DNA from 3 places in the Comamonas aquatica genome. Region 3 is predicted to be linked to each of the others. Evidence: predicted binding sites of a transcription regulator. Region 3 holds the regulator's gene; each other region holds the start of a gene.

Region 1 (9,560 bases), 230 kb from region 3:
CGGAGGAACCGGCCTCGCCCGTCTTCCGCAACCGCCTCAATTCCGCCCTGACGTTCGAGACGCTGGTGGAAGGCACGGCCAACCGCATGGCCCGCTCGGCCGCCATGCACGTCGCCGCCTCGCCCGGCCACCTGTACAACCCGCTGTTCATTTACGGCGGTGTGGGTCTGGGTAAGACCCACCTGGTGCACGCTGTGGGCAACCAGTTGCTCAAAGACCGGCCCGACGCCAAAGTTCTCTACATCCACGCTGAACAATTTGTTTCAGATGTGGTCAAGGCCTACCAGCGCCGCACCTTTGACGAGTTCAAGGAACGCTACCACTCGCTCGACCTTTTGTTGATCGATGACGTCCAGTTCTTCGCCAACAAGGACCGCACGCAGGAAGAGTTCTTCAACGCCTTTGAGGCCCTGCTGGCCAAGAAGAGCCACATCGTGATGACGTCCGACACCTATCCCAAGGGTCTGGCCAATATCCACGAGCGCCTGGTCTCGCGCTTCGACTCCGGCCTGACCGTGGCCATAGAGCCGCCCGAGCTGGAGATGCGCGTGGCCATCCTGATCAACAAGGCCCGCGCCGAGAACGCCGAGATGCCCGAGGAAGTCGCCTTCTTCGTGGCCAAGAACGTGCGCTCCAACGTGCGTGAGCTGGAAGGCGCACTGCGCAAGATCTTGGCGTACTCGCGCTTCAACCAGAAGGAAGTGTCGATCCAGCTGGCCCGCGAGGCGCTGCGCGATCTGCTGAGCATCCAGAACCGCCAGATCAGCGTGGAGAACATCCAGAAAACCGTGGCCGACTACTACAAGATCAAGGTCGCGGACATGTACAGCAAGAAGCGCCCGGCGTCGATTGCCCGTCCACGCCAGATCGCCATGTACCTGGCCAAGGAGCTGACGCAAAAGAGCCTGCCCGAGATCGGCGAGCTGTTTGGCGGCCGCGACCACACCACGGTGCTGCACGCGGTGCGCAAGATTGCCGCCGAGCGCCAGCAGCTGACCGAGCTGAACCAGCAATTGCATGTGCTGGAGCAAACGCTCAAAGGCTGATGGAATTTTCCCTCGCCCAGCCCGGGCCTACCGGGCAAAATGAGGGGGTTTGGGTGGCCGCGAGAGGGAGGCTGCCCCATCCACAAGAGACCCGCATCCTGAAACACAGAGGTTGACATGATCGTCCTGAAAGCCACACAAGACAAAGTTCTCGCGGTCCTGCAATCGGTGTCCGGCATCGTTGAACGCCGCCACACCCTGCCCATCCTGGCGAATGTGCTGATCAAGAAGACCGGCAACGCCCTGCAGTTCACCACCAGCGACCTGGAAATCCAGATCCGCACCACGGCCGAACTCGGCGGTGACACCGGCGACTTTTCCACCACCATCGGCGCGCGCAAGCTGATCGATATCTTGAAGACCATGCCCGGCGACCAGACCGTGGGCCTGGAGTCGCAGCAAAGCAAGATGATCCTCAAGGGCGGCAAGAGCCGCTTCACGCTGCAGACCCTGCCGGCCGAGGACTTCCCGCTGGTGCAGGAGGCCGCCAACTTCGGCCCCGCCTTCAGCGTGCCGCAAAAGGTGCTCAAGGACCTGATGGGCCAGGTGTCGTTTGCCATGGCAGTGCAGGACATCCGCTACTACCTGAACGGCATCCTGTTTGTCGCCGAAGGCAACACGCTGAGCCTGGTGGCCACCGACGGCCACCGCCTGGCCTTTGCCAGCGCCGAGCTGGACGTGGACGTGGGCGAGAAGCAGGAAGTCATCCTGCCGCGCAAGACCGTGCTGGAGCTGCAGCGCCTGCTGTCCGACGTGGGCGGCGAGAACTCGCCCCGCATCGAGATGCAGTTCGCCAACAACCAGGCCAAGTTCACCTTTGGCGGCATGGAGTTCGTGACCAAGCTGGTCGAGGGCAAGTTCCCCGACTACAACCGCGTCATCCCGCGCAACCACCACAACAGCGTGACCCTGGGCCGCGCCCCGCTGCTGGCCAGCCTGCAGCGCACGGCCATCATGACCAGCGACAAGTTCAAGGGCGTGCGCCTGACCATCGAGCCCGGCACGCTGCGCGTGGCGTCCAACAACGCCGACCAGGAAGAGGCGGTGGATGAGCTGGACATCGACTACGGCGGCGACACCATCGACATCGGCTTCAACGTGACCTACCTGCTGGACGTGCTGGCCAACATGTCGCAGGACATGGTCAAGATCGAACTGGCCGACAGCAACAGCTCGGCCCTGGTCAGCATCCCCGGCAACGACAACTTCAAGTACGTCGTCATGCCCATGCGCATCTGATGCGCCCGTGGACCGGCGTGTTAGCCTGTCCATCCCAAAAAAGGAGCAGCTGGCATATGCCAGCGCTTCTTTTTCAAATGATTTATTGGTAATTTCCAGGCAATACAAGCGCAAATAGCTCCTGTTATTGTAGCAGTAAGGCACCTTCATGACCGACGAGAACCAGCCAGAAAACCCCACCGCAGCACCCGCCAGCGCCCCCGCTGACACCGGCTACGGCGAAGGCGCCATCCAGATCCTGGAAGGCCTGGAGGCCGTGCGCAAGCGCCCCGGCATGTACATCGGCGACACCTCCGACGGCACCGGCCTGCACCACCTGGTGTTCGAGGTCGTGGACAACTCCATCGACGAAGCGCTGGCCGGCCACTGCGACGACATCCTGGTCACCATCCACGCCGACGGCTCGCTGTCCGTCATCGACAACGGCCGCGGCATTCCCACCGGCGTGAAGATGGACGACAAGCACGAGCCCAAGCGCTCGGCCGCCGAAATCGCGCTGACCGAGCTGCACGCCGGCGGCAAGTTCAACCAGAACAGCTACAAGGTCTCGGGCGGTCTGCACGGCGTGGGCGTGTCCTGCGTGAACGCGCTGTCCATCTGGCTGAAGCTGACCGTGCGCCGCGACGGCAAGGTGCATGAGATCGACTTCTCGCGCGGCTTTGTGCAGAACCGCCTGATCGAGGTGGTCGACGGCTTCGAGACCTCGCCCATGCGCGTCATCGGCGAGACCGACAAGCGCGGCACCAAGGTGCACTTCCTGCCCGACCAGGACATCTTCAAGGAAAACTTCGAGTTCCGTTACGAAATCCTGGCCAAGCGCCTGCGCGAACTCTCGTTCCTGAACAACGGCGTGCGCATCCGCCTGAAGGACGAACGCGATGGCAAGGAAGACGACTTCTCCGGCGCCGGCGGCGTGCAGGGCTTTGTCGGCTTCATCAACGCCAACAAGAAGGTGCTGCACCCCACCTCGTTCTACGCCACGGGCAGCCGCCCGGCCGACAGCTACGGCGGCATCCCCGGCACCGAGATCGGTGTCGAGGTGGCCATGCAGTGGAACGACGGCTACAACGAACAGGTGCTGTGCTTCACCAACAACATCCCCCAGCGGGATGGCGGCACCCACCTGACCGGCCTGCGTGCGGCCATGACCCGCGTGATCGGCAAGTACATCGCCGACCACGAACTGGCCAAGAAGGCCAAGGTCGAAGTCAGCGGGGACGACATGCGCGAAGGCCTGTGCGCCGTGCTGAGCGTGAAGGTGCCCGAGCCCAAGTTCAGCAGCCAGACCAAGGACAAGCTGGTCAGCTCCGAAGTGCGTGCGCCGGTGGAAGACATCGTCGCCAAGACACTGACCGACTACCTGGAAGAGAACCCCAACGACGCCAAGATCCTGTGCGGCAAGATCATCGAGGCCGCCCGCGCCCGTGAAGCCGCGCGCAAGGCCCGCGAAATGACGCGCCGCAAGGGCGTGCTGGACGGCATGGGCCTGCCCGGCAAGCTGGCCGACTGCCAGGAAAAAGACCCCGCGCTGTGCGAAATCTACATCGTCGAGGGTGACTCCGCAGGTGGATCCGCCAAGCAGGGCCGCGACCGCAAGTTCCAGGCCATCCTGCCCCTGCGCGGCAAGATCCTGAACGTGGAAAAGGCCCGCTACGAAAAGCTGCTGTCCAGCCAGGAAATCATCACCCTGATCACGGCCCTGGGCACCGGCATCGGCAAGGTCAGCGCCGATTCGGGCAAGAGCAACTCGGACGACTACAACCCCGACAAGCTGCGCTACCACCGCATCATCATCATGACCGACGCGGACGTGGACGGTGCCCACATCCGCACACTGCTGCTGACCTTCTTCTACCGCCAGATGCCCGAGCTGGTCGAGCGCGGCCACATCTACATCGCCCAGCCGCCCCTGTACAAGGTCAAGAACGGCAAGGAAGAGCTGTACCTCAAGGACGGCCCGGCGCTGAACAAGTACCTGCTCAAGATCGCGCTGAACCACGCCAGCGTGCACACCGGCGGTGCCAACGCCCGCACCATCGAGGGCGAGGAACTGGCCAAGCTGGCCGACATGCACCTGGCCGCCGAGACCGTGATTGAGCGCCTGTCCAACTTCCTGGACCAGGAAGCCCTGCGCGCCATCGCCGACGGCGTGAAGATCAAGCTGGACACCCTGGAAGAAGCCCAGGCCTGCGCCCCCGTGCTGGAGGCCAAGCTGCGCGAGCTGACCACCACCGGCGTGCCCGCCGCCGTGACCGCCGAGATCGACCCCGTCAGCGAGAACCCGATCCTGCGCATCAGCCGCCACCACCACGGCAACATCAAGAGCTCCATCCTCACGCAGGACTTTGTGCGCAGCCACGACTACGCCGCCCTGTCGGCCGAAGCCGAAAGCTTTGCCGGCCTGCTGGCTGAAGGCGCCAAGGTCACGCGCGGCGAAGGCGAAAAAGCCAAGACCGAAAAGGTCGGCGACTTCCGCCAGGCCATGCAGTGGCTGATCAGCGAAGCCGAACGCACCACCGGCCGCCAGCGCTACAAGGGTCTGGGTGAAATGAACCCCGAACAGCTGTGGGAAACCACCATGGACCCGAATGTGCGCAGCCTGCTGCAGGTGCAGATCGGCGACGCCATCGAAGCCGACCGCGTGTTCACCATGCTGATGGGCGACGAGGTCGAACCCCGCCGCAACTTCATCGAAGACAACGCCCTGCGGGCCGGCAACATCGACGTTTGATTTCAAAAATCGGAGCTTTCAGCGCAAGCTGCACAAGGCTTGAAGTCCTAAAAGGCTTCAAGCCTTTTTTCTTGGTCTGCCGCTGCTCCAGAGCTGGTGGGCGATGCAGTCGAACCCCGCCGCAACTTCATCGGCGACAACGCGCCACGCAACCGCTGCAATTGGCACGCAATCTGCTTTAACTCCGCATCTTGTATACATCTGGGTATTCATCATGCTGATTGGCACATTCGACGATTGGAAGCACGCCTACCACGGTGGCGCAGCACCGGCTGCGCTGCTGGAGCAGCAGCGCCAGGCCTTGCAGGCCGATGACACGGCGTGGATCAGCATTGCCACGGAGGCACAGCTGCAGGCGCAGCTGCAGCAACTGCAGGCCCTGGAACATGCCGTGGGCCGCGACCAGTTGCCGCTGTACGGCATTCCGTTTGCCGCCAAGGACAACATTGATGTGGCCGGCTTCACCACCACCGCCGCCTGCCCGGCATTTGCCTATGTGGCGGCGCAGGATGCCGTGGCCGTGCAGCGGCTGCGCCAGGCCGGCGCCATCGTGCTGGGCAAGACCAACCTGGACCAGTTCGCCACCGGCTTGGTGGGGGTGCGATCGCCCTATGGGGCCGTGCCCAACACCTTTGATCCCACGCTGGTCTCGGGCGGCTCCAGCTCGGGTTCGGCCTCGGTGGTGGCGCGCGGGCTGGTGCCGTTTGCCCTGTCCACGGACACGGCCGGTTCGGGCCGCGTGCCCGCGGGCTTCAACCAGATCGTGGGGCTCAAGCCCACACCCGGTGCCGTCAGTGGCACCGGTTTGGTGCCCGCCTGCCGCACGCTGGATTGCATCGGCGTGCTGGCCCTGAATGTGGCCGACAGCGCCCTGGCGCTGTCCATCATGGAGGGGCCCGACGCGCAGGATGCCTATTCGCAGGCGCGGCCCGCCATCCCCGCGCACCGGCCGCTGGCGCAGCTGCGGGTGGCGATCCCGGGCGGGCGCCAGCTGGCCGCCGATTACGAGGCCGCCTTCACCCAGTTTGCGCAGCGGCTGCAGCCCCAGGTGGCCAGCGTGCAGACCCGGGCCTTCGACACCTTGTTCGAGGTGGCCCAGCTGCTGTACTACGGCCCCTGGGTGGCCGAGCGGGTGGTGGGTGCGCGCCGCCTGTACGAGCAGCAGCCCGAGGCCTTGCTGCCCGTGATCCGCCAGGTGCTGGACGTGCACCAGCGCTTCAATGCCGTGGACACCTTTGCCGCGCAGTACCAGCTGCAGACGCTGCAGCGCGAGGCGGAAAAAATCTGGCAGGACTGCGACGTGCTGTGCGTGCCCACGGCACCGCGCCACCCCAGCATGGCCGATCTGCAGGCCGAACCCGTGGCCGCCAATTCCGAGCTGGGCACGTACACCAACTTCGTGAATCTGCTGGGCTGGTCGGCCATCGCCATTCCGGCCGCGCAACTGCCCAGCGGGCTGCCGTTCGGCATCACCCTGATTGCGCCGGCCTGGCGCGAGCCCGATCTGGTGCGCTGGGCCCAGGCCCTGGAAGCCCAGACCCCACTCACCGCCGGGGCTACAGGCCTGCCCACGCGCACCCTGGGCGCGCTGCCCCGCTGGCACGTGCCCACGCAGGGCGAGACGATTGCGCTGACCGTGGTCGGCGCCCACCTGCGCGGCATGCCGCTGAACCACGAGCTGCTGGCCTGCGGGGCGCGCTTCCGTGAAGCCACGCACACGGCACCCTACTACCGCCTGTATGCGCTGGCCGGCACGGTGCCCGCCAAACCCGGACTGGCCCGGGCCGAGGACGGGGCCGCGATCGCCGTGGAGGTCTGGGACATGCCCGTCGCCAACCTGGGGCGCTTTGTGGCCGGTGTGCCCGCGCCGCTGGGCATTGGTACGGTCACGCTGCAGGATGGCCGCCACGTCAAGGGCTTCATCTGCGAAGGCATGGCCCTGGGCCATGCCCAGGACATCACGCATTTCGGGGGCTGGCGCGCGTATTGCATGGCGGCGTAACACCCTGGTGCAGGGCGTGCACCTGAATCAGGCACGCCCTGCACCCGATACAACCGCATCCCCCCAATTCCGCAGGAGACGCCCGTGGCGCCCACCAGCCTTGCCAACATGGCCTACGACAAGCTGCGACAGGCTTTCGATAATTTTCAGTACGTGCCCGGAGACCGTTTCAGCGAAAGCGAAATCGGCGCCCAGCTGGGCATGAGCCGCACCCCCGTGCGCGAGGCCCTGGTGCGCCTGCAGCGCGAGGGCTATATCTCGGTCATGCCCAAGATGGGCTGGGTGGTCAACAGCATCGACTTCGCGGTGTTCGAGCAGCTGTACGACGTGCGCGCCGTGCTGGAGTGTGCGGCCGTGGACCTGCTGGTGGTGGACCCGGACCTGGAGCAGCGCCTGGCCGCACTGTGCGCGCTGTGGTGCGTGCCGCTGCAGGAGCGCCTGACGGACCAGCATGCGGTGTCGCACATCGATGAGCGCTTCCACATCGACCTGATGGAGGCCAGCGGCAACCTGGAGATGGCGCGCATCCACCGCGACATAACGGACCGCATCCGCATCGTGCGGCGCCTGGAATTCACGCGCAACTACCGCATCGACGTCACCTACGACGAGCACAGCCGCATCCTGCGCGCGCTGCTGCAGCACGACGGGCTGCAGGCCAAGGTGCTGCTGCAAAAGCACATCCGCGTCAGCCGCGACGAGGTGAAGAACATCACCTTGCACACCCTGCAAAATGCCAAGCCAAAAAGGCTGGAAGCGGCCGCCTGACCTGCGCGGACAGCTATGAAAAACGCGGAATGACCGTCAGCGCGGTGCAGGCGTGGGTCAGGCCCGGTCCAGCGCCAGCAAGGCCTGCAGCGCTACGCCCTGCGGATCGGCCAGGGCATTCAAGATACTGAAATGGTCCGCACCCGGCACCGCCAGACAGGCGCCCGGGGCCGCCTGGCGGTAGTGGGCAAAGGCCTGGGTCTGCGCCTGCAGCTGCGCCAGCTCGGCCGTTCCATACGCCAGCACCAGCGGCTTGTCGACCACCGGCAATTGCAGCGGGCTGAGCTGGTCCACTTCGGCCGGCGTCAGCTGCAGGGCCTGGTTCAGGTAGGTGTGGCGCACCGGCTCCAGCGCATAGATGCCGCTGATCCCCAGGCCGCCCACCACCCCGTCGCCGTCCAGGCCCAGGACCGTCAGATGCCCGCCCGCCGACCAACCGCACAGCAGGATGCGGCCGCTGCCGCCAGCCGCCAGGGCCTGCCGGCGCACAGCGGCAATGCCCTGCCGTACTTCCTGCACGATCTGCGTGAGACTGGCCTGGGGTGCCAGCGTGTAGCCGATCAGGGCCGCATGCACGCCCTGCTGCAAGGCGCCCTGGACCACGAAGCGGAAGCTGTTCTTGTGCCGCATCTGCCAGTAGCCGCCGTGGATGAACAGCAGGGTGGGCGCACCGGCCGGGCCGTGGAAGTAATCCAGCCGCTGGCGCGCGCCCGGGCCATAGGCCACGTCCAGATCGGCGGCGTGCTGCTGCACCACGGCCATGCTGCGCGCTTCAAACGCCGCCAGCTGCTGGGCGCTGCTGGCCACGGCGCGGGTGTTGTCATAGGCCGCGTCGCGCACGGCCTGGGGCAGGTGGAGCAGGGTGTCGATCACCATCAGGCGGCCTTGGCGTGGTGGGCCACGTGGCTGCTGAGCAGCTCGGTCAGCTCCTGGCGCACGCGGTTGAACTCGGGGGTCGTGATGTGGCGCGGGCGCTCCAGCGGGATGCGGTAGTCGCGCTCCACCCGGCCGGGGCCGGCGGTCATGACCACCACGCGGTCGGCCAGCAGCACGGCTTCTTCGACCGCGTGGGTGACGAAGATCACGGTCAGCCGGGTCTTGGCCCAGATGTCCAGCAGCTCCTGCTGCAGCACTTCGCGCGTCAGCGCATCCAGGGCGCCAAAGGGCTCGTCCATCAGCAGCACTTCGCAGTCGTTGGCCAGCGCCCGCGCGATGGAGACGCGCTGCTTCATGCCGCCCGACAGCTGGTGGGGAAAGTGGTCGGCAAACTTGCTCAGGCCGACCATGTGCAGGTAGTGGTCGGCGATCTCGCGCAGCTTGACCTCGGGCAGGCCGCGCTGCTTGGGCCCGAAGGCGATGTTCTGGCGCACGGTCAGCCAGGGGAACAGGCCATAGTCCTGGAACACCATGCCGCGGTCGGGACCGGGTTCGCTGATGGGCGTGTGGTACATCCGGGCCACGCCGGTGGACACGCTTTCAAAGCCACCCATGATGCGCAGCAGCGTGGACTTGCCGCAGCCCGAGGCGCCGATCAGGCAGACGAATTCGCCCTTCTGGATCTGCAGGTTGACGTCCTTGAGCGCGTGGATGGGGCGGCCATGCAGGGAGAAGACCTTGCTGACGTTGGCAATGTCCAGGATGGGCGCAGGGGTGCGATGGGCAAGGATCTCAGACATGGTGTTGCGGGCTCCACTTGAGCAGACGGTTGTTGAGGGTGACCAGCAGGCGGTCGGTGACAAAGCCGGTGAAGCCGATGACCACCATGCCGGCGATC
Region 2 (9,560 bases), 1.1 Mb from region 3:
GATCTGTTGTGAACAGAGTTGGATTTATTGCCTCTAGCCTGCTGGTGGTGCTGGCCGTGCTGAGCTCCATGCTTTTTGTGGTGGACCAGCGCCAATTCGGCGTGGTCTATGCCCTGGGGCAGATCAAGGAAGTCATCACCGAGCCGGGCCTGAACTTCAAGATGCCACCGCCGTTCCAGAACGTGCGCTACATCGACAAGCGTCTGCTGACACTGGACAGTACCGATACCGAACCCATGCTGACCGCCGAAAAGCAGCGCGTGGTGATCGACTGGTACGTGCGCTGGCGCATCACCGATCCGTCGGAATATATCCGCAACGTGGGTCTGGACGAAAGTGCCGGTGCCATGCAGCTGAACCGTGTGGTGCGCAATGCCTTCCAAGAGGAAGTCAACAAGCGAACCGTGCGCGAGCTGCTGTCCAGCAAGCGCGACACCCTGATGGCCGACGTCAAGCAGGAAGTCCTGAATGCCGTGACCGGTGGCAAGACCTGGGGAGTGGATGTGGTGGACGTGCGCATCACCCGTGTGGATTACGCTGAGACCATCACCGAGTCCGTCTATCGCCGCATGGAAGCCGAGCGCAAGCGCGTGGCTAACGAGCTGCGTTCGACTGGTGCTGCCGAGGGTGAAAAGATCCGTGCGGAAGCCGATCGCCAGCGCGAAATCACCGTGGCGAATGCCTACCGGGATGCACAAAAGATCAAGGGCGAAGGCGACGCCGAGGCAGCCCGAACCTATGCCGGAGCTTTTGGGCAAGACCCCCAGTTCGCGAAGTTCTACCGCAGTCTGGAAGCCTACAAGGCCAGCTTTGCGAACAAGAGCGACGTGATGCTGGTTGACCCCAGCAGTTCTGACTTCTTCAAGTCCTACCGCAGCAGTGGAGCCAGCAGCAACTAAGCGCGCGCACCGTCTGTAGCCCTTCAGGCCAAGGCCAGCCCACCCCATGGAATCCGGATTTTCTTGGTGGACTGCCTTGGCCTTGTTGTTGGTGGTCGAGGGTTTGCTGCCGTTTGCATCACCGCGCTACTGGCGCGCCACCTTGATCCAGCTGCTGGCCCTGCGCGATGGCCAGATACGCGCTGTGGGGCTGCTCTGTATCGCAGTCGGTTTAAGCCTGCTGTGGTGGCTTGAATAACGTGGATCATGGCTAGGCCTTAAGGCTTTGTTGGGGGCGGCCGGCGATAGCCGATAGAATCACGTTTTTAACAGCCTCCCCCTTTTTCCATGTCCGCTTGGGTCCTGCCGGATCACATCGCCGATGTGCTGCCCTCCGAGGCACGCCACATTGAAGAGTTGCGCCGAGGTTTGCTCGATACGGCGCGCAGCTATGGGTATGAGTTGGTCATGCCTCCGCTCCTGGAGTATCTGGAGTCCTTGCTCACCGGCACCGGTGAAGCACTGAACCTGCAGACCTTCAAGTTGGTCGACCAGATTTCCGGACGCTCCCTGGGGCTGCGTGCGGACATGACGCAGCAGGTGGCGCGCATCGACGCACATTTGCTGAACCGCCAGGGCGTGACGCGCCTGTGCTATTGCGGTCCGGTGCTGCATGCCACGCAGGATCGCCCCCGTGCCACGCGGGAGCCGCTGCAGTTCGGCGCTGAAATCTATGGCCATGCAGGACCCGAAGCCGACGTAGAGGCGCTGAGCCTGGCGCTGGCCTGCGTGCAGGGTGCGGGCGTGACCGGTTTCACCGTGGACCTGGGCGATGTGCGCATCGTGCGCAGCCTGCTGGCCGGGGTCATGGTGGATGCCAGCGTGCTGCAGAAGGTGCACGCGGCGCTGGCCGCCAAGGACGCCACGGGCTTGGCGGCACTCACCAAAAGCTTTCCCCAGACCGCGCGCGAAGGCCTGCAGGCCTTGCTGCAGCTGTACGGTGATGTCTCCGTGCTGGACGAGGCAGAGAAGGCGTTGGCCCGCACACCCGGAACGCTGCACGTGCTGCAGCACCTCAAGTGGTTTGCCACACAGTTTCCGCAAGCGAACCTGACGTTCGATCTGGCGGACGTGCGTGGCTACTCCTACTACAGCGGCACACGCTTTGCCGTCTACGCCCCGGGCGCCAGCGATGCGCTGGTGCGTGGCGGCCGTTACGACGAAGTGGGGGCTGTGTTTGGACGCAACCGCCCTGCGGCGGGCTTCTCACTGGATATCAAGCAGTTGGTGTCGGTGGTGCCATCGCGTCCGCTGCGTGCGGCCATTCGCGCTCCCTGGGGCAACGATGCACAACTTAGTCAAGCCATTGCGCAGTTGCGCAGCCAAGGCGAGACCGTGGTGTGTGTGTTGCCAGGTCATGAGAGCGAAGTGGACGAATTCGACTGCGACCGCGCACTGGTGCTCAGCGCCGGGCAATGGGTCGTTCAAGCCATCTAAGGCATTTTTCAATTCATCGGATTTGAGATTATGAAAGCAACCAAAGGTCGCAACGTGGTCGTCGTCGGTACCCAGTGGGGCGACGAAGGCAAGGGTAAATTGGTCGACTGGCTGACCGAAAGCGCCCAAGGCGTGGTGCGCTTCCAAGGCGGCCACAACGCCGGCCACACCCTGGTGATCAATGGCGTGAAGACCGCACTGCACCTGATTCCCAGCGGCATCATGCGCCCTGGCGTGAAGTGCTACATCGGCAACGGCGTGGTGCTGTCCGTGGGCAAGCTGTTCGAGGAAATCGAAGGCCTGGAAAAGGCCGGCGTGTCCGTGCGTGACCGTCTGCGCGTGTCCGAAGCCTGCCCCCTGATCCTGCCTTTCCACCAGGCCCTGGACGTGGCGCGTGAAGCCGCCCGTGAGCAAGGCGGCACGCAGAAGATCGGTACCACCGGCAAAGGCATTGGTCCTGCGTACGAAGACAAGATCGCCCGCCGCGCCCTGCGCGTGCAGGACCTGAAGCACCCCGAGCGCTTCGCCACCAAGCTGCGCGAGCTGCTGAACCTGCACAACCACATTCTGGTGAACGTTCTTGGCTCCAAGCAGTTCGACTTCGGTCCCCACCTGGCCCCCTACATGAAGGACGGCGAAGTGCAGTTCGACGCGGTGTACACCGAAGCGATGCGCCATGCCGAGCTGCTCAAATCCATGATCGCCGACGTGTCGCGCGAGCTGAACGACGCCCATGCCGCCGGTGCCAACCTGCTGTTTGAAGGCGCGCAAGGCACGCTGCTGGACGTGGACCACGGCACCTACCCATACGTCACCTCGTCGAACTGCGTGGCTGGCAATGCCGCCGCCGGTGCGGGCGTGGGCCCTGGCATGTTGCATTACATCCTGGGCATCACCAAGGCCTACTGCACCCGCGTGGGCGGCGGGCCCTTCCCCACCGAGCTGGAGTGGGAAAAGGAAGGCACACCGGGCTACGTCATGTCCACCGTGGGCGCCGAAAAGGGCGTGACCACCGGCCGTTCGCGCCGCTGTGGCTGGTTCGATGCCGCGCTGCTCAAGCGCTCGGCCCAGATCAACGGCCTGTCCGGTCTGTGCATCACCAAGCTGGACGTGCTGGATGGCATCGAAGAGCTGCAACTGTGCGTGGGCTATGAGCTGGACGGCGAGAAGATCGACATCCTGCCCATGGGCGCGGACGACATCGAGCGCTGCAAGCCCATCTACGAATCCATTCCCGGCTGGACCGATTCCACCGTGGGTGTGACCGACTACGACAAGCTGCCTGTGAATGCACGCCGTTACCTGGACCGCATCGCCGAAGTGACCGGTGTGCCGATCGCCATGGTTTCCACCAGCCCCGACCGCGACCACACCATCCTGATGCAAAACCCCTACAGCGCGGGCTGAAGCGGCGTTGCCTCTATAAACACGCTCCTCGCGAAATTACACAGGAACACGACCATGTTGACTGAAGACGGCAAGCACCTGTACGTCAGCTACGACGAATACCACGGCCTGATCGAAAAGCTGGCCCTCAAGATCCACCAGTCCGGCTGGGAATTTGACACCATCCTGTGCCTGGCCCGTGGCGGCCTGCGCCCCGGTGACATCCTGAGCCGTATCTTTGACAAGCCCCTGGCCATCATGTCGACCAGCTCGTACCGCGCCGAGGCCGGCACCGTGCAGGGTCATCTGGACATCGGCCGCTTCATCGCCACCCCCAAGGGTGAGATCGCCGGCCGCGTGCTGCTGGTGGACGACCTGGCCGATTCGGGCGTGACGCTGAATGCCGTGGTGAAGATGCTCAAGGAAAACTACCAGCCCATCACCGAGCTGCGTACCGCCGTGATCTGGACCAAGGGTGTGTCGACCTTCCGCGCCGACTACTCTGTGGAAGACCTGCCCACCAACCCCTGGATCCACCAGCCCTTCGAAGGCTACGACAACCTGTCGCCCGAGAAGCTGATGGACAAGTGGAAGCTGTAAGCCAGCATGCACGTCGGCACAAGGAGCCCCCCGGGGCTCCTTTTTTTATTTCCAAAATCTATAAATAAGAGCAGTCGGCGCTCGTCATCCAACGCTTTCAATCCAAAAAGTATCTACAACCCAGTGTTGATGAGCGCCAGCAGCTCTGCTTTTTGATGTGCTTGATGCGATTGGGGTGTGCAGGGGCCAGCGTGCCACTGGCCTTGTGCCGGGCAGGTCGGCGCCGCTATGCTTGGCAGCATGCACATGATCTTGGATGCGCTGTGGCGCGCGGTGACCGATTGCCTGCGGGGTCGGGTGATGGCCTGGTCCTTGTTTCCTCTGCTGCTGGTGGCCGGCATGGCGGCGCTGGTCGGGGTGTTCTGGTGGGACGCTGCCGCGGCCAGCGTGCAGGCCTGGCTGGAAGCTGTCAGCTGGCTGCAATGGTTGTGGGGCTGGATGGGGCAGGGCACGGCAGCGGCCAGCGCCGTGGCGGCGGCGGTTTTGCTGGTGCTGGTGATCAGCCCGGTGATGGTGATGGTGGCCTTGGCCATCGTGGCCGTGGTGATGACCCCGCAGATGGTGGCACTGGTGGCCGAGCGCCGCTTTCCGCAACTGCAGCGCAAGCATGGTGCGGGCTGGGTGGGCAGCGCACTGTGGGCCCTGGGATCGACGGCCGTGGCCTTGCTGGCCCTGGTGCTGTCCATGCCGCTGTGGCTGGTGCCACCGCTGGTGCTGGTGCTGCCGCCGCTGATCTGGGGCTGGCTGACCTACCGTGTCATGGCCTTTGACGCCCTGGCCGAGCACGCCAGCCCGGCCGAGCGCCAGACCCTCCTGGCCACCCACCGCTACCGCTTGCTGTTGATGGGGGTGGTCTGTGGCTACCTGGGTGCTGCGCCCAGCCTGGTGTGGGCGTCTGGGGTGGTGTTCGCCGCCGCGTTCTGGGTGCTGATTCCGGTGGCCGTGTGGATTTATGCGCTGGTGCTGGCGTTTTCCTCGCTCTGGTTTGCGCACTATGGCCTGGCCGCCCTGCACAGTCTGCGGGAGCATGCCGCGCTGGATGCCGGGCAGGTGGCACCACCGGCAGACGCGCGGCCGTGAAAACCGTTGTGTGTTTTTTGCCACTTGGTGCAGGGCATGCCGCATATTGGTGATTGCACCAATGTGGCGCACATCCAGGAACTAAAATAGTGCATGGAAAGCAAGTCCGGAATGGCTTGTTGAATTTGCACCAAAGTGGTGAATTGCAAAAGGCTGTGAAAACATGGACTTCACAGCCTTTCCGCTTGTGGATGGGTGTGGGGCGAGCTGGCACACAAACTGCTTTGCTAACTGCGTACTTTCTATGAAGCGCTTTTCCAGGAGAACCTGATGGCTAAGACCGTTGCAGATGTGATGAACCTAGTGAAGGAAAACGAGGTCAAGTTTGTTGACCTGCGCTTCACTGATACCCGTGGCAAAGAACAGCACGTGACCGTGCCTGTGTCGCACTTTGATGATGACAAGTTCACTTCGGGCCACGCCTTTGACGGTTCGTCGGTTGCTGGTTGGAAGGGTATTGAAGCGTCGGACATGCTGCTCATGCCCGATCCCAACACCGCCAACATCGATCCTTTCTTCGAAGAAACCACGCTGATCCTGCAGTGCGATGTGATCGAACCCGGTGACGGCAAGGCCTACGACCGCGATCCCCGCTCTGTGGCCAAGCGCGCTGAAGCCTACCTGAAGGCTTCCGGCCTGGGCGACACCGCCTACTTCGGTCCCGAACCCGAATTCTTCATCTTCGACGGCGTGCGCTGGGGCACCGAACCCCACAACCCCTTCTTCGAAATCGAAGAGTACGAAGCCCCCTGGAACACCGGTACCAAGTTTGAAGGCGGCAACCGTGGCCACCGTCCCCGCGTTAAGGGCGGCTACTTCCCCGTGCCTCCTGTCGACAGCACCCAGGATATGCGTGCCGAGATGTCCCTGATCCTGGAATCCCTGGGCATCCCCGTCGAAGTGTTCCACCACGAAGTGGCCGGCGCTGGCCAGAACGAACTGGGCACCAAGTTCTCCACCCTGGTGGAGCGTGCCGACTGGACACAGCTGCAGAAGTACGTGATCTGGAACGTGGCCAACACCTACGGCAAGACCGCGACCTTCATGCCCAAGCCCTACAGCGGTGACAACGGCTCCGGTATGCACGTGCACCAGTCCGTGTGGAAGGACGGCAAGAACCTGTTCGCCGGCGACGGCTATGCCGGTCTGTCCGACTTCGCGCTGTACTACATCGGCGGCATCATCAAGCACGCCCGTGCCCTGAACGCCATCACCAACCCCGGTACCAACTCGTACAAGCGCCTGGTGCCTGGCTTCGAAGCCCCCGTGAAGCTGGCCTACTCGGCCAAGAACCGCTCGGCCTCGATCCGCATTCCTTACGTGGCCAACCCCAAGGGCCGCCGCGTGGAAGCTCGCTTCCCCGATCCACTGATGAACCCCTACCTGGGCTTCGCAGCGCTGCTGATGGCCGGTCTGGACGGCGTGGAAAACAAGATCCATCCCGGCGAAGCTGCCACCAAGGACCTGTACCACCTGCCGCCCGAGGAAGACAAGCTGGTGCCGACCGTGTGCCACAGCCTGGACCAGGCGCTGGAAGCCCTGGACGCGGACCGCGCCTTCCTGACCAAGGGTGGTGTGTTCTCCGACAGCATGATCGACGCCTACATCGAACTGAAGATGGGCGAAGTGACCCGCTTCCGCCAGGCCGTGCACCCCGTCGAGTACGACATGTACTACTCGCTGTAATTCCGGCGGCAGGGGCTGGGCATGCATGCGTGGCCCCTGTGCTGGAACGACACAACTAGGCAGCCGAGAGGCTGCCTTTTTTGTCGGCGGCAGCGGGTGGCCCAAGTCGGACAATCCGGGACAGTGCAGGTCGGGCATTGCACAATGCCATACAGACACGCCATGCATGCTGGTTCTGCGGTACGGCGCCTGGATTTGAACGTTGGAGGTGTGAACACTATGAAGCAACTGATCGGAGCAACCGCCTGCTGGCTGGCCTGTGCCGCCGTGCTGCCTGCGGCACAGGCCCAGGAGCGCATTTACCGTTGTGGCAATGAGTACACCAACAGCGCTGCCATTGCCAAGCAGCGCAACTGCCAGGTGGTGGAAGGTGGGCATGTGACCGTGGTGCACACCCGGCCCGCGCCTGCCACCCCCGCCGGGACTGGTGAGGGCAAGGCCTCCACGCCTGCGCCGGCGGGCGCCCGTGCGGTGCAGGTCGATCCCAGCCAGCAGAAAGCCCGTGACAGCGATGCCCGGGCCATCCTGCAGGCCGAGCTGGTCAAGGCCCAGGAAAAATTGAAGGCGCTCAAGGCCGAATACAACGACGGCTACCCGACCAAGTCGGCGCTGGAGTTGCGCAACGCGCAGGTTTACAACGAGCGCCTGGAGAGCTTGAAGGCCAGCATTGCCCGCCAGGAGAGCGACATTGCCGGCATCCAGCGAGAGCTGGCACGCCACTCTGGTGGCTGATTGTTTTTGAAAGTTGAGTGGTCTGTCCATGTCGCTTGCAGTTCCCCGTGATGTGCAGCGTTTTGCTGCGTTGGATTTGCTGTCTACCTTGGCGGTGGTGGTCGACCAGCAGGGTGCCGTGGTGTTTGCCAACGCCGCCCTGGAAAGCGCGATGGGCATGTCGCGGCGCATGCTTGAAGGGGTGGAGTTCGCCCAGTACCTGTCCTCGCCCTCGCTGCTGCGCACGGGCCTGCAATCCTCGGATGGGCACGGCTATGCGGCGATGAGCTTCGACACCGGCCTGCAGCGCACGGTGCAAGAGCCGCTGTTCGTGCACGTCACGCTGACACCGATCGAGCACACGGACTTGAGCCTGGTGGAGCTGTGGGTGCTGGAGCAGCAGGCCCGCCAGGACCGCGAGGAGCGCCTGGTCGAGCAGGCCCAGGCGAACAAGGAGCTGGTGCGCAATCTGGCGCACGAGATCAAGAACCCGCTGGGCGGCATTCGCGGCGCGGCCCAGTTGCTGGAGATGGAGCTGGACAGCCGTGAGCTCAAGGAATACACCCAGGTCATCATCCATGAGGCCGACCGCCTGCAAAGCCTGGTCGATCGTTTGCTGGCCCCGCACCGTCACCCGCACCAGCTGGCCGACCTGAACATCCATGAGGTGTGCGAGCGGGTGCGTTCCCTGGTCCTGCTGGAGTACCCCCAGGGCCTGAAAGTGCGCCGGGATTACGACATTTCCATCCCGGAGTTCAAGGGGGATCGTGCGCAGCTGATCCAGGCGCTGCTGAATATCGTGCAAAACGCCGCACAGGTGCTCTCAGACAAGATTGCCAGTGGCGAGGCCGAAATCGTGTTGCGCACCCGGGTGGCCCGCCAGGTGACGATTGGTCGCCAGCGCCACAGGTTGGCACTGGAATTGCATGTGATTGACAACGGACCCGGCGTACCGGACCACATCAAGGAGCGGATTTTCTATCCGCTGGTGACGGGGCGGGATGGCGGTTCGGGCTTGGGGCTGCCGTTGGCGCAGACATTCGTGCAGCGCCACCATGGCCTCATCGAGTGCGAAAGCATGCCGGGGCGCACGGATTTTCGTATCCTGATCCCGCTGCCGTGAGACCGGGTCTTTCAAGAACAAACAACGGAAGGTAAACACAGCATATGAAGCCGATCTGGATAGTAGATGACGACCCCTCGATCCGCTTCGTCTTAGAAAAGGCGTTGGCTCGCGAAAACCTGGACACCCGCAGCTTCAGCAACCCCCGCGAAGTGCTGGCCGCCTTGGCCGATCTGCCGGAAGGCGATCCTGCACACCAGGGCCCGCGGGTCCTGGTCAGCGATATCCGCATGCCTGGCGGCTCGGGCTTGCAACTGCTGGAGCAGGTGCATGCGCAGCAGCCGGAACTGCCGGTCATCATCATGACCGCCTACTCGGACCTGGACAGTGCGGTGTCGGCCTTCCAGCGCGGCGCGTTCGAGTACCTGCCCAAGCCTTTCGATCTGCCCAAGGCGGTGGAGTTGATTCGCCGCGCGGTGGAAGAAAGTGAGCGCGAGCAGGTCGCCGAGGAACGCCAGACGGCCATGCCCGAGATGCTGGGCCAGGCGCCCGCGATGCAGGATGTATTCCGGGCGATCGGCCGCCTCAGCCAGAGTGCCGTCACCGTGCTGATCACCGGTGAATCCGGTTCGGGCAAGGAACTGGTGGCGCGTGCCTTG
Region 3 (9,560 bases):
GGCCGTGACTTCGATCTTGAAGGTTTCCTTGGGCGAGAACCAGATCTCCCAGGCCACCTCGCTGGCGGCGCGGTACAGGTCGTTTTCGTTGCGGTATTCGGTGAACGACAGCTCCACCAGCACGCGCTGGGCCAGGCGGCTGTGGAGGTTCAGCAACAGGGCGTCGCGCCACATGGCGCGCACCAGCACACCGCCACGGCCAGTGAGCACATCCTCCGGGCCGACGCCAGTGATGGCGCGGACCTCATCGGCCAAAAAGCCCTCGACGCCGGCGGCGCAGGGCAGAAAAATTTGCAGGGCATTCATAAGTAGTGCTGCGGAGGATACGCGTTGCCGCCAGGAATTGCTTGACGCAATTTTTTACACCTGTAACTTTGCAGATCGCGCTTGATCCAGTTCAATTTCCGTCGAAATAGCAGCCAGAATCACTTTATTACATCTCCTTTCGGGAGTCCTCGATGTTCCAGAGTCTGCGCGCCCGCCTCATCGGCATTTGTGTTGCCATCACTGCGCTGTCCCTGTTGGCGCTGGCAGTGCCCACCTTCCTGCTGGTCCGCAGCAACACCCTGGAGAGCCTGGACCAGCGCATCCACCAGCTCACCCAGGTCTATGCCGGCGAGCTGACCGAATGGGTCAAGGAAAAGCAGCGCATCACCAGCTCCATCAAGGCCGCCGTGCCCCAGGCCGAGCCCGTGCCCGCGCTGCTGGCAGCCAAACAGGCCGGCGCCTTCGACGACACCTACTTTGTGTTTGCCGACAAGCGCCATGTCTTCAGCCACCCGATGCCCGAGAACTACGACGGCACGGCGCGCCCCTGGTACCAGCAGGCGGTGCGCGAAGGCAAGGCGGCGCTGACGCCGGCCTACGTTGACGCCAGCACCAGCAAGCTGACCATCAGCTTCGTGGAGCCCGTGGTGACCAACGGGCAGACCGTGGCCGTCGTCGGCTCGGACATGCACCTGGACACGGTCTCCCGCAAGGTGACCAGCATCCAGCCCACCCCCAAGAGCTTTGCCTTCCTGCTGGACGGCCAGGGCAACATCCTGGCGCATGCCCAGGCGGACCTGGTGCTCAAGCCCATGAGCGCCCTCGCGCCGGCGCTGACGCCGGCCCTGATCGAGCAGCTGACCAGCCAAGGCCAGAGCGCGAACGTCACCATCGGTGATGCCGAGCAGATGCTGTATGCCGTCAAGGTCGAGGGCACACCCTGGGTGCTGGCCATCGGTATCGACCGCGCCGAGGCCACCGCGCCGCTGCGCCACCTGCTGCAGGTGGCGGCGGCCATCACCGCGCTGTGCCTGGTGGCGGCCGTGGCCCTGGTGTCGGTGGCCGTCAGCCGCCAGCTGCGCCGTCTGGCCATGGTGCGCGATGCGCTGGAAGACATCGCCTCGGGCGAGGGGGATCTGACCGTGCGCCTGGACAACAGCGGCAAGGACGAGCTGGCACAGATCGCCACCGCCTTCAACCACTTCGTGAACAAGATCGCCGCCGTGCTGCTGCGCATCCGCACCGCCTCGGAATCGGTGCGCCTGGCCAGCCAGGAAATCGCCATGGGCAACCAGGACCTGTCCTCGCGCACCGAGCAGCAGGCCAGCTCGCTGGAGGAGACCGCCGCGGCGATGGAGCAGCTCACCGCCACGGTGCAGCAGAACGCCGAGAACGCCCGCCAGGCCAACCAGCTGGCCAGCAGCGCCTCCTCCGTCGCCTCGCACGGCGGCAGCGTGGTCGGCCAGGTGGTGCAGACCATGGGCGGGATCGACGCCGCGTCGCGCAAGATCGTCGACATCATCGGCGTGATCGACAGCATCGCCTTCCAGACCAACATCCTGGCGCTGAACGCCGCCGTGGAAGCCGCCCGCGCCGGCGAACAGGGCCGCGGCTTTGCCGTGGTGGCCGGCGAGGTGCGCACCCTGGCCCAGCGCAGCGCCGCCGCGGCCAAGGAGATCAAGCAGCTGATCGACGACTCGGTCAACCAGGTCAACACCGGCAGCCGCCTGGTGCAGGAGGCCGGCGCCACCATGCAGGAAGTGGTGGACAGCGTGCGCCGCGTCACCGCCATCGTGGCGGAGATCAGCCACGCCAGCCAGGAGCAGAGCAACGGCATCGGCGAGATCAACGGCGCCGTCAGCCAGATGGACCAGGGCACGCAGCAGAACGCCGCCCTGGTCGAACAGGCCACCGCCGCCGCGCAGTCGTTGCAGCAGCAGGCGCACCAGCTGGCCGAGGTGGTCGGCGGCTTCAAGCTGGACCACGCGCCCGCCACGCAGGCCCTGGCCCTGCGCTGACACACCGCCGGGCACGCGCAGCGCGGGCCCGCGGGGTTTTAAAAAGAGAGCTGCTCGCGCGCTTGCATAAAAGGGTTCAGATGGTTTTCCATCTGAACCCTTTGTGTATGGAGCGCCAGCAGCTCTCTTTTTGATGATTGGCCGCTGTGTCGGTGCTGTCCCACCGGCTGCCCCCACCGGACCGGAACGCGTCTACAGCGCCTTGCGCAGGTTGGCCGGGGCGATCTTCAAGGCCTCGCGGTACTTGGCCACGGTGCGGCGCGCGCACTCGATGCCCTGCTCCTTGAGCATGTCCGCGATCTGGCTGTCGGACAGCGGTTTCTTCGGGCTCTCGGCCGCGACGAACTGCTTGATCAGCGCGCGCACCGCCGTGCTGGAGGCGTTGCCCCCGGTCTCCGTGCCCAGGCCCGAGCCGAAGAAGAACTTCAGCTCGTAGGTGCCGTGCGGCGTGGCCATGTACTTGGCCGTGGTCACGCGGCTGATGGTCGATTCGTGCAGGCCCAGTTCGTCGGCAATGTCGCGCAGCACCAGCGGGCGCATGGCCAGCTCGCCGTGCACGAAAAAGTTCTTCTGCCGGTCGACGATGGCCTTGGACACGCGCAGGATGGTGTCGAAGCGCTGCTGCACGTTCTTGATGAACCAGCGCGCCTCCTGCAGCCGCTGCTGCAGGCCGGCGTGCCCGTCGCTGCCCTTGTGGCTGCGCAGGGCGTTGGCGTACACGTCGTGCACGCGCAGGCGCGGCATCACGTCCGGGTTCAGCTGCACGCTGAACTGCGCCAGGCCATCCCCCCCCTTGCGCGCTGTTTTCTTGACGATCACGTCGGGCACGATGATGTGGCGCTCGACATCGGTGAAGCGCCGCCCCGGCTTGGGCTCCAGCCGAGCGATGACGCCCAGCGCGGCGCGCACCTTGGCCTCGGGCAGGCCGCAGGCCTGCATCAGCTTGCGCACATCGCGCCGCGCCAGCATTTCCAGCGGCTGGGCGCAGACCTGCAGCGCCACCCCCAGCATCTCGTCCTGCGGATCCTCGCGGTGCAGGTGCAGCAGCTGCAGGCGCAGGCATTCGGCCAGGTCGCGGGCGCCCACGCCCACGGGCTCCAGCGACTGCAGCAGGCGCAGGGCCACGGTGAAGCGGTGCACCAGCTCGTCCAGCTGCTCCAGATCGTCGGTGCCGGCCAGGCCCTCAGCCAACGCCTGCAGCGGGTCCTCGAGGTAGCCATCGTCGTTGAGGTTTTCGATCAGGAAACGCAGCGCATAGCGGTCGATCTCGGACAGGCGCAGCGACAGCGCCTGCTGGTGCAGGAAATCGGTCAGCGACTCGTGCGCGCCCGCCAGGTCCAGGGCCGTGGGGGCATCCTCGTCGTCATTGCGGTTGCCGCGCGCCGGGGCGTCGCCGCCCCATTCGCTGTCGTCGTGCGCGATGTCGACGCTGCCGTCGCCCTCCCAGTCGCTGGGCACGTCGCTGTCGGGCGCCGCGGATTCCTGGTCTTTTTGGCCTTCAGCGCTTGCGGCACCTGCGCTGTCTGCTATGGAATATGGTGTTTCGTCGACCGAGCCGCCCTCGTGCTGGGCGGGCTCGTCCGCGGCCTGCAGGCCGAACTCCTCGCGCGGGGCGTCGTCCGAGGCCAGCTCCAGAAACGGGTTGTCGTCGAGCATTTGCTCGACTTCCTGGGACAACTCCAGGGTGGATAGCTGCAACAGCCGGATGGATTGCTGCAACTGCGGCGTGAGCGCCAGATGCTGTGAGACCCGCAGTGACAAACCTGGCTTCAACGCTGTACCCCCTCGAACTTTCTTGTGATTGCCGACGCTGCCGGGCCAGACTACATGCGGAAGTGCTCGCCCAGGTAGACCCGGCGCACATCCGGGTTCTCGACGATCTCCTCGGGTGTGCCCTGGGCGAGTACTGTGCCATCGCTGATGATGAAGGCGTGGTCACAGATACCCAGTGTTTCGCGCACGTTGTGATCGGTAATCAGCACACCGATGCCGCGTTCCTTGAGGAAGCCGATGATGCGCTGGATCTCGATCACGGCGATCGGATCGATGCCGGCGAAGGGCTCGTCCAGCAGGATGAAGCGCGGGTTGGAGGCCAGGGCGCGCGCGATCTCCACGCGGCGGCGCTCGCCGCCGGACAGCGCCAGCGACGGCGACTTGCGCAGGTGCTCGACGCGCAGCTCCTGCAGCAGGCTGGTCAGTTGCTGCTCGATGGCAGCGGCACTCAGGGGCTGGCCGGCCGCATCCGTCTGCAGCTCCAGCACGGCGCGCACGTTGTCCTCGACATTCAGCTTGCGAAAGATCGAGGCTTCCTGCGGCAGGTAGGACAGCCCCAGGCGCGAGCGCTGGTGGATGGGCATGTTGCCCACGGACTGGCCGTCGATCAGGATGTCGCCGCCATCGCAGCGCACCAGACCCACGATCATGTAGAACGAGGTGGTCTTGCCCGCGCCGTTGGGGCCGAGCAGGCCCACCACCTCGCCCTTTTGCACCGTCATGGACACGTCCTTGACCACCTTGCGGCTGCCATAGGTCTTGGCCAGGTGGCGCGCCTCCAGCTTGCTGGTGGCACGCGTGTCACGAGAATCTTCTGCCATCACTGTCCTTGGGAGTTCAGACCACCCGACGGCTGCAAGGGCTGGGCCGGTGCCGGCGCGGGGCTGCTGCCCGGCGTGGACTTGGGCGCCAGGATGGCGCGCACGCGGCCGCCCGAGCCTGCGGGTGCCGACGAAGGCAGGTTGCTGCGCTTTTCGCCGTCGACCGTGAACACATCGGTCAGGTTGTTGTAGGTAATGACGCTGCCCATGATGTCGTCGCTGAGCTTGCCGCCGGTGTAGCGGCGCAACTGGCCGCGGCGGATCAGCTTCACATCGTCGGTGCGGCCGTTGTACTCAATGACCTCGGCCTCGCCCTCGACAAACTCTTCGGGGGCGCCGGGCGCCGTGTCGCGTTTCTGGCGGAAGAAAGCGCGCTTGCCGGCTTCGGCCTTGACCATGCCGTGCTGGTAGCCTTCGCCGTCCTGGCGCACGTCCAGCTGCGCGCCGCGCAGCACGATGGAGCCTTTGGTCATCACCACATTGCCGGTGAACACGCTGGTCTGCTTGAGCTCGTCGTGGCGCAAGGCATCGGCTTCGATGTTCATGGGCTTGTCGCGGTCGGCACGCTCGGCATGCGCCACGCCAGAAGCCCCCGCAAGGGCAGTCAACAACAGGCAGGTGAGGAGTTTGGGTGTCATGGGCAGGGCACGTTTCTTGCTGGACATTGTAGTCATCCTGCCTCCCAAGCCCACAAAAAAGCCCGCGCAAGGCGGGCTCGGGGATGGGGGCCGCAGGGCCGGATCAGGCCTTACGGCTTTGCTCCACCAGGTATTCGACCACACGCAGCACATTCGGCATGCTGCCGGCACGGGGGCCGTCGGTGTAGTAGCGGCCGGCCACGCCCATGGAGGGCACGCCTTCCACGTCATACGCCTGCTGCACCTGAGTGGCCTTGCGCACCTGGCTGGCGACGTTGAAGGAGTTGTAGATCTCCTTGAACTTGTTCACGTCCACGCCCTGCTTGGCGACCCAGTTGAAGATGTCCTCGTCCTTGGCCAGCTTGTTGCGCTCCACATGGATGGCGTGGAACACCTTGACGTGCATGGCGTCGAAGTTGTCCATGGCCTGCAGCGCGAAATACAGCTTTTGCTGGGGCACGAAGCTGGCGTTGAAGGCCACGGGCACGCGGCGCACGGACACGTTGGCCGGGGCCTTCTGCTTCCACGCTGCAAAGGTGGGCTCGAACGCGTTGCAGTGGGGGCAGCTGTACCAGAAGAACTCCACCACCTCGATCTGGCCAGCGGCCGCTTCCGTGGGGGCGGGGGTCGACAGGCGCAGGTATTCCTTGCCTTCCTTGGGGGCGGCAGCCTGTGCCCAAGCCGTGTTGGCACCGAAGGCCATGGAGGTCGCAGCGGTGGCTGCGGCCAAAGAGAACTGGCGGCGTTGCATCAAAAGGACTCCTTCTTGAGATATGGGCATTGAGAGGGGGAAAGCCTCAGAAAGTTCACTGCTGCACGCGCACCAGGGCGGCGTCCACGCCCGCACCGTCCAGCTTCTGCTTCAGTTGCTCGGCATCGCCGCGCTTGTCGAAGGGGCCCACGCGCACGCGGAACACGGGACGGCCGTTCTGCTCGCGCTCGCTGATGCGGGCCTCCCAGCCCAGCATGGCCAGCTTGGCGCGCTGGGCGTCGGCATCGGCCTGGGTGCGGAAAGCCCCCGCCTGCACGAAATAGCTGAACCCGTCGGAGCCGCCCGCACCGGGGGCCCCGGCCTTGGCGGCCGCAGCCGCCTTGGCATCGGCTGCCTTGACCTGGGCCTTGGCCAGATCCCCCAGCGGGTCCGCGGCGACCGCGGGCAGCTGGGTGGCCGGGCTGGCCGCCGCCGGCGTGGCCGTGGCGGTCGCTGGGGCAGCCGGGGCCTCAGGAGTGGCCGCCGGCGCCGGACGGGCCTGGGTGCTGCCATACAGCGGCGAGTTGGGGTCCCAGTTGCGGTTGCGTTCGCTCTCGGCCGCCGGGGTGTTGCGCGACTCGCCCTTGGTCAGGAAGGGCACGGGCACCTTGGTGACATACACCGCCACCCCCAGCGCAACCCCCAGACCCACGATCAAACCCAGGATGAAGCCGAGGATCGTGCCCCCGCGCTGCTGCTTGTCCATAAAACCGCCTGTCACTTTCTGTTGCGTCACTTACATGCGCTCGGGAGCATCCACCCCCAGCACCGCCAGACCATTGTGCAGCACCTGGGCCGTGGCGGCGACCAGGGCCAGACGCGCCAGCTTCACGGCCTCGTCGTCCACCAAGATACGCTCGGCGTCGTAGTAGCTGTGGTAGGCGGAAGCCAGGTCACGCAGGTAGAAAGTGACGTCATGCGGGGCATTGCCCGCGGCCGCGGCGCTCAGCATCTCGGGGTACTTGGCCAGCAGCAGCATCAGCGCCTGGGCCTGCGGGCCTTGCAGCGCGGACAGGTCCACGCTCTGCAGCGCCGCCACGCCGGCACCGCCGGCCTCTTGCCAGGCACGCAGCACCGACTGGATGCGGGCGTGCGCGTACTGCACGTAGTACACGGGGTTGTCGTTGTTCTGCGCCACGGCCAGGTCCACGTCGAAGGTGTACTCGGTGTCGGGCTTGCGGCTCAGCAGGAAGAAGCGCACGGCGTCCTTGCTGGTCCACTCGATCAGGTCGCGCAGGGTCACGTAGGAGCCGGCACGCTTGCTGATCTTGACCTCATCGCCGTTGCGCACCACGCGCACCATGGTGTGTAGCACGTAGTCGGGGTAGCCCTGGGGGATGCCCACATTGGCGGCCTGCAGCCCGGCGCGCACGCGGGCGATGGTGCCGTGGTGGTCCGTGCCCTGGATGTTGACGACCTTGCCGTAGCCGCGCTGGAACTTCTGGATGTGGTAGGCCACATCGGGCAGGAAGTAGGTGTAGGTGCCATCGGACTTGCGCATCACGCGGTCCTTGTCGTCCCCAAATTCGGTGGACTTGAGCCACAGCGCACCGTCTTGCTCATAGGTGTAGCCGCTGGCGATCAGACGCTCCACCGTGGCCGCCACATGGCCGTTCTGGTAGAGGCTGGATTCCAGGTAGTACTCGTCGAACTTCAGGTTGAAAGCCAGCAGGTCCTTGTCCTGTTCGTTGCGCAGGTAGGCCACGGCGAAGTTGCGGATGTTCTCGTAATCCTCGACATCGCCATTGGCGGTGAACTCGCGGTCATCGGCCTTGACGGTTTCCTTGGCCAGGAAGGCCTGGGCAATGTCGGCGATGTAGTCGCCGTTGTAGAAATTCTTGGCCAGCGGGTTCTCGCTGTCCGTGGGCCAGCAGTCGTCGCCGGGCTTGAAGCCCTTGGCACGCAACTGCGTGGACTTGGTCAGGGTGTCGATCTGCACGCCCGCGTCGTTGTAATAGAACTCGCGGTGCACCTTCCAGCCCTGGGTGGCGTAGAGGTTGCTGATGGCGTCGCCGATGGCCGCCTGGCGGCCATGGCCCACGTGCAGCGGGCCGGTGGGGTTGGCGGAGACGAACTCGACCAACACCTGCTCGCCCCGCGCCGGCTGGTAGCCGAACTGGGCGCCCTGCGCCAGCACTTCGCGCACGATCTGCTGCTTGGCGGCGGGCTTGAGGCGGATGTTCAGAAAGCCGGGGCCGGCGATCTCGATCGCATCCACCCACTGCTGGAACGCGGGCGTGGCTTCCAGCGCGGCCTTGAGCTGCTCGCCCAAAGCGCGCGGGTTGGCCTTCAGGGGCTTGGCCAGCTGCATGGCCGCCGTGCAGGCGAAGTCGCCATGGGCTGCCACCTTGGGGTTTTCAAATGCGGCGCGGGCGCCGGCGCCGGGCGAGAGTGTTTCGAGCTCGGCAGCCAGGGCCGCGAGCAAATCCTGTTTGACGGAAAGCATCGGCGGATTTTACGTGCCCGGGCGCCGCTATGCCCGCAGCCAGGATTCCCGCGCCCTGCCGCCGGCTACATGCCCCGGGCCCAGTACGCGGCCACGACGGCGATCACCGGGATGATGTGGGCCTGCACCATGATCCAGGCGCGGACCTTGCGCACCGCCTCTTCGCCGGGCAGCGCACCATCCGTATTCAGGGCCTTGAGCCAGCGGCGGATGGCCAGGGTCGGGCGCAGCGACATCAGCGCCGCCACGAAGAACAGCAGCATCTTCAGGTGGAACAGCGGCTGCGACACGTACCAGGTCAGGCCCTTGACGCCCCACACCAGGCGGGCGATCCCGGTCAGCAGCAGCACCAGGGCCGTGATGCCGTAAATCATGTCCAGCCGCGCCAGACGCCGCACCACGGCAGCGTTCATCCACTCGCTGCGGCACAGCGCTGCCTCGCTCGACAAGAAGACCACCAGGGTCAGGATGGCCAGCAGGTGCAGGCTGGCTAACAAGGCTTCCAAGGTCATTGCGTTCCTCCTTTGCTCCAAAATTCCGGGCGCTCATAGTGCGCCTTGAGGTAGTCCATCCACAGCCGCAGGCGCAAGGTCATGTGCTTGCGCTGCGGAAAGACCAGGTAAATCCCATTCGGCGGCGCGGCAAAGTCGGCCAGCACCTCCACCAGCCGGCCGGCGGCGATTTCCGCCTCGACCTCCCAGGTGCTGCGCCAGGCAATGCCCCAGCCGCCCAGGCACCAGTCGTGCAGTACCTGCCCGTCGGAGCAGTCCAGCGGACCGCCGGGCTTGATGTGCACGCTCTCGCGCCCGCCGTCCCGGGGCACGCTGAAGGCCCAGCCGCGGGTCT

What was found. The regulator sigma-54, encoded in region 3, starts transcription at its own class of promoters, with help from an activator protein. The targets are predictions, from matches to a motif close to TGGCANGNAANCTGCTTT.
Region 1: atzF (allophanate hydrolase) is a predicted target of sigma-54. The motif match lies at 5,179-5,196, and genes of this name have one in related genera.
Region 2: glnA (type I glutamate--ammonia ligase) is a predicted target of sigma-54. The motif match lies at 5,650-5,667, and genes of this name have one in related genera.

Annotation. Positions count from the first base shown of each region.
Region 1 is NZ_CP072916.1:3,537,855-3,547,414, forward strand. It holds gene dnaA (chromosomal replication initiator protein DnaA) at 1-1,046, shown strand, start outside; gene dnaN (DNA polymerase III subunit beta) at 1,164-2,285, shown strand; gene gyrB (DNA topoisomerase (ATP-hydrolyzing) subunit B) at 2,434-5,016, shown strand; gene atzF (allophanate hydrolase) at 5,231-7,018, shown strand; gene KAQ61_RS16635 (GntR family transcriptional regulator) at 7,103-7,786, shown strand; gene KAQ61_RS16640 (alpha/beta hydrolase) at 7,844-8,662, opposite strand; gene KAQ61_RS16645 (ABC transporter ATP-binding protein) at 8,662-9,462, opposite strand; gene KAQ61_RS16650 (ABC transporter permease) at 9,455-9,560, opposite strand, start outside.
Region 2 is NZ_CP072916.1:2,224,599-2,234,158, reverse strand. It holds gene hflC (protease modulator HflC) at 9-899, shown strand; gene KAQ61_RS10610 (DUF2065 domain-containing protein) at 946-1,137, shown strand; gene KAQ61_RS10605 (ATP phosphoribosyltransferase regulatory subunit) at 1,227-2,375, shown strand; gene KAQ61_RS10600 (adenylosuccinate synthase) at 2,406-3,782, shown strand; gene KAQ61_RS10595 (phosphoribosyltransferase) at 3,837-4,361, shown strand; gene KAQ61_RS10590 (EI24 domain-containing protein) at 4,602-5,441, shown strand; gene glnA (type I glutamate--ammonia ligase) at 5,712-7,127, shown strand; gene KAQ61_RS10580 (hypothetical protein) at 7,347-7,859, shown strand; gene glnL (nitrogen regulation protein NR(II)) at 7,888-8,961, shown strand; gene ntrC (nitrogen regulation protein NR(I)) at 9,006-9,560, shown strand, end outside.
Region 3 is NZ_CP072916.1:3,308,954-3,318,513, forward strand. It holds gene KAQ61_RS15615 (THUMP domain-containing class I SAM-dependent RNA methyltransferase) at 1-306, opposite strand, end outside; gene KAQ61_RS15620 (methyl-accepting chemotaxis protein) at 459-2,285, shown strand; gene KAQ61_RS15625 (RNA polymerase factor sigma-54) at 2,478-4,058, opposite strand; gene lptB (LPS export ABC transporter ATP-binding protein) at 4,109-4,879, opposite strand; gene lptA (lipopolysaccharide transport periplasmic protein LptA) at 4,879-5,517, opposite strand; gene KAQ61_RS15640 (thiol:disulfide interchange protein DsbA/DsbL) at 5,621-6,268, opposite strand; gene KAQ61_RS15645 (SPOR domain-containing protein) at 6,324-6,974, opposite strand; gene argS (arginine--tRNA ligase) at 7,005-8,714, opposite strand; gene KAQ61_RS15655 (DUF2214 family protein) at 8,780-9,226, opposite strand; gene KAQ61_RS15660 (LysR family transcriptional regulator) at 9,223-9,560, opposite strand, start outside.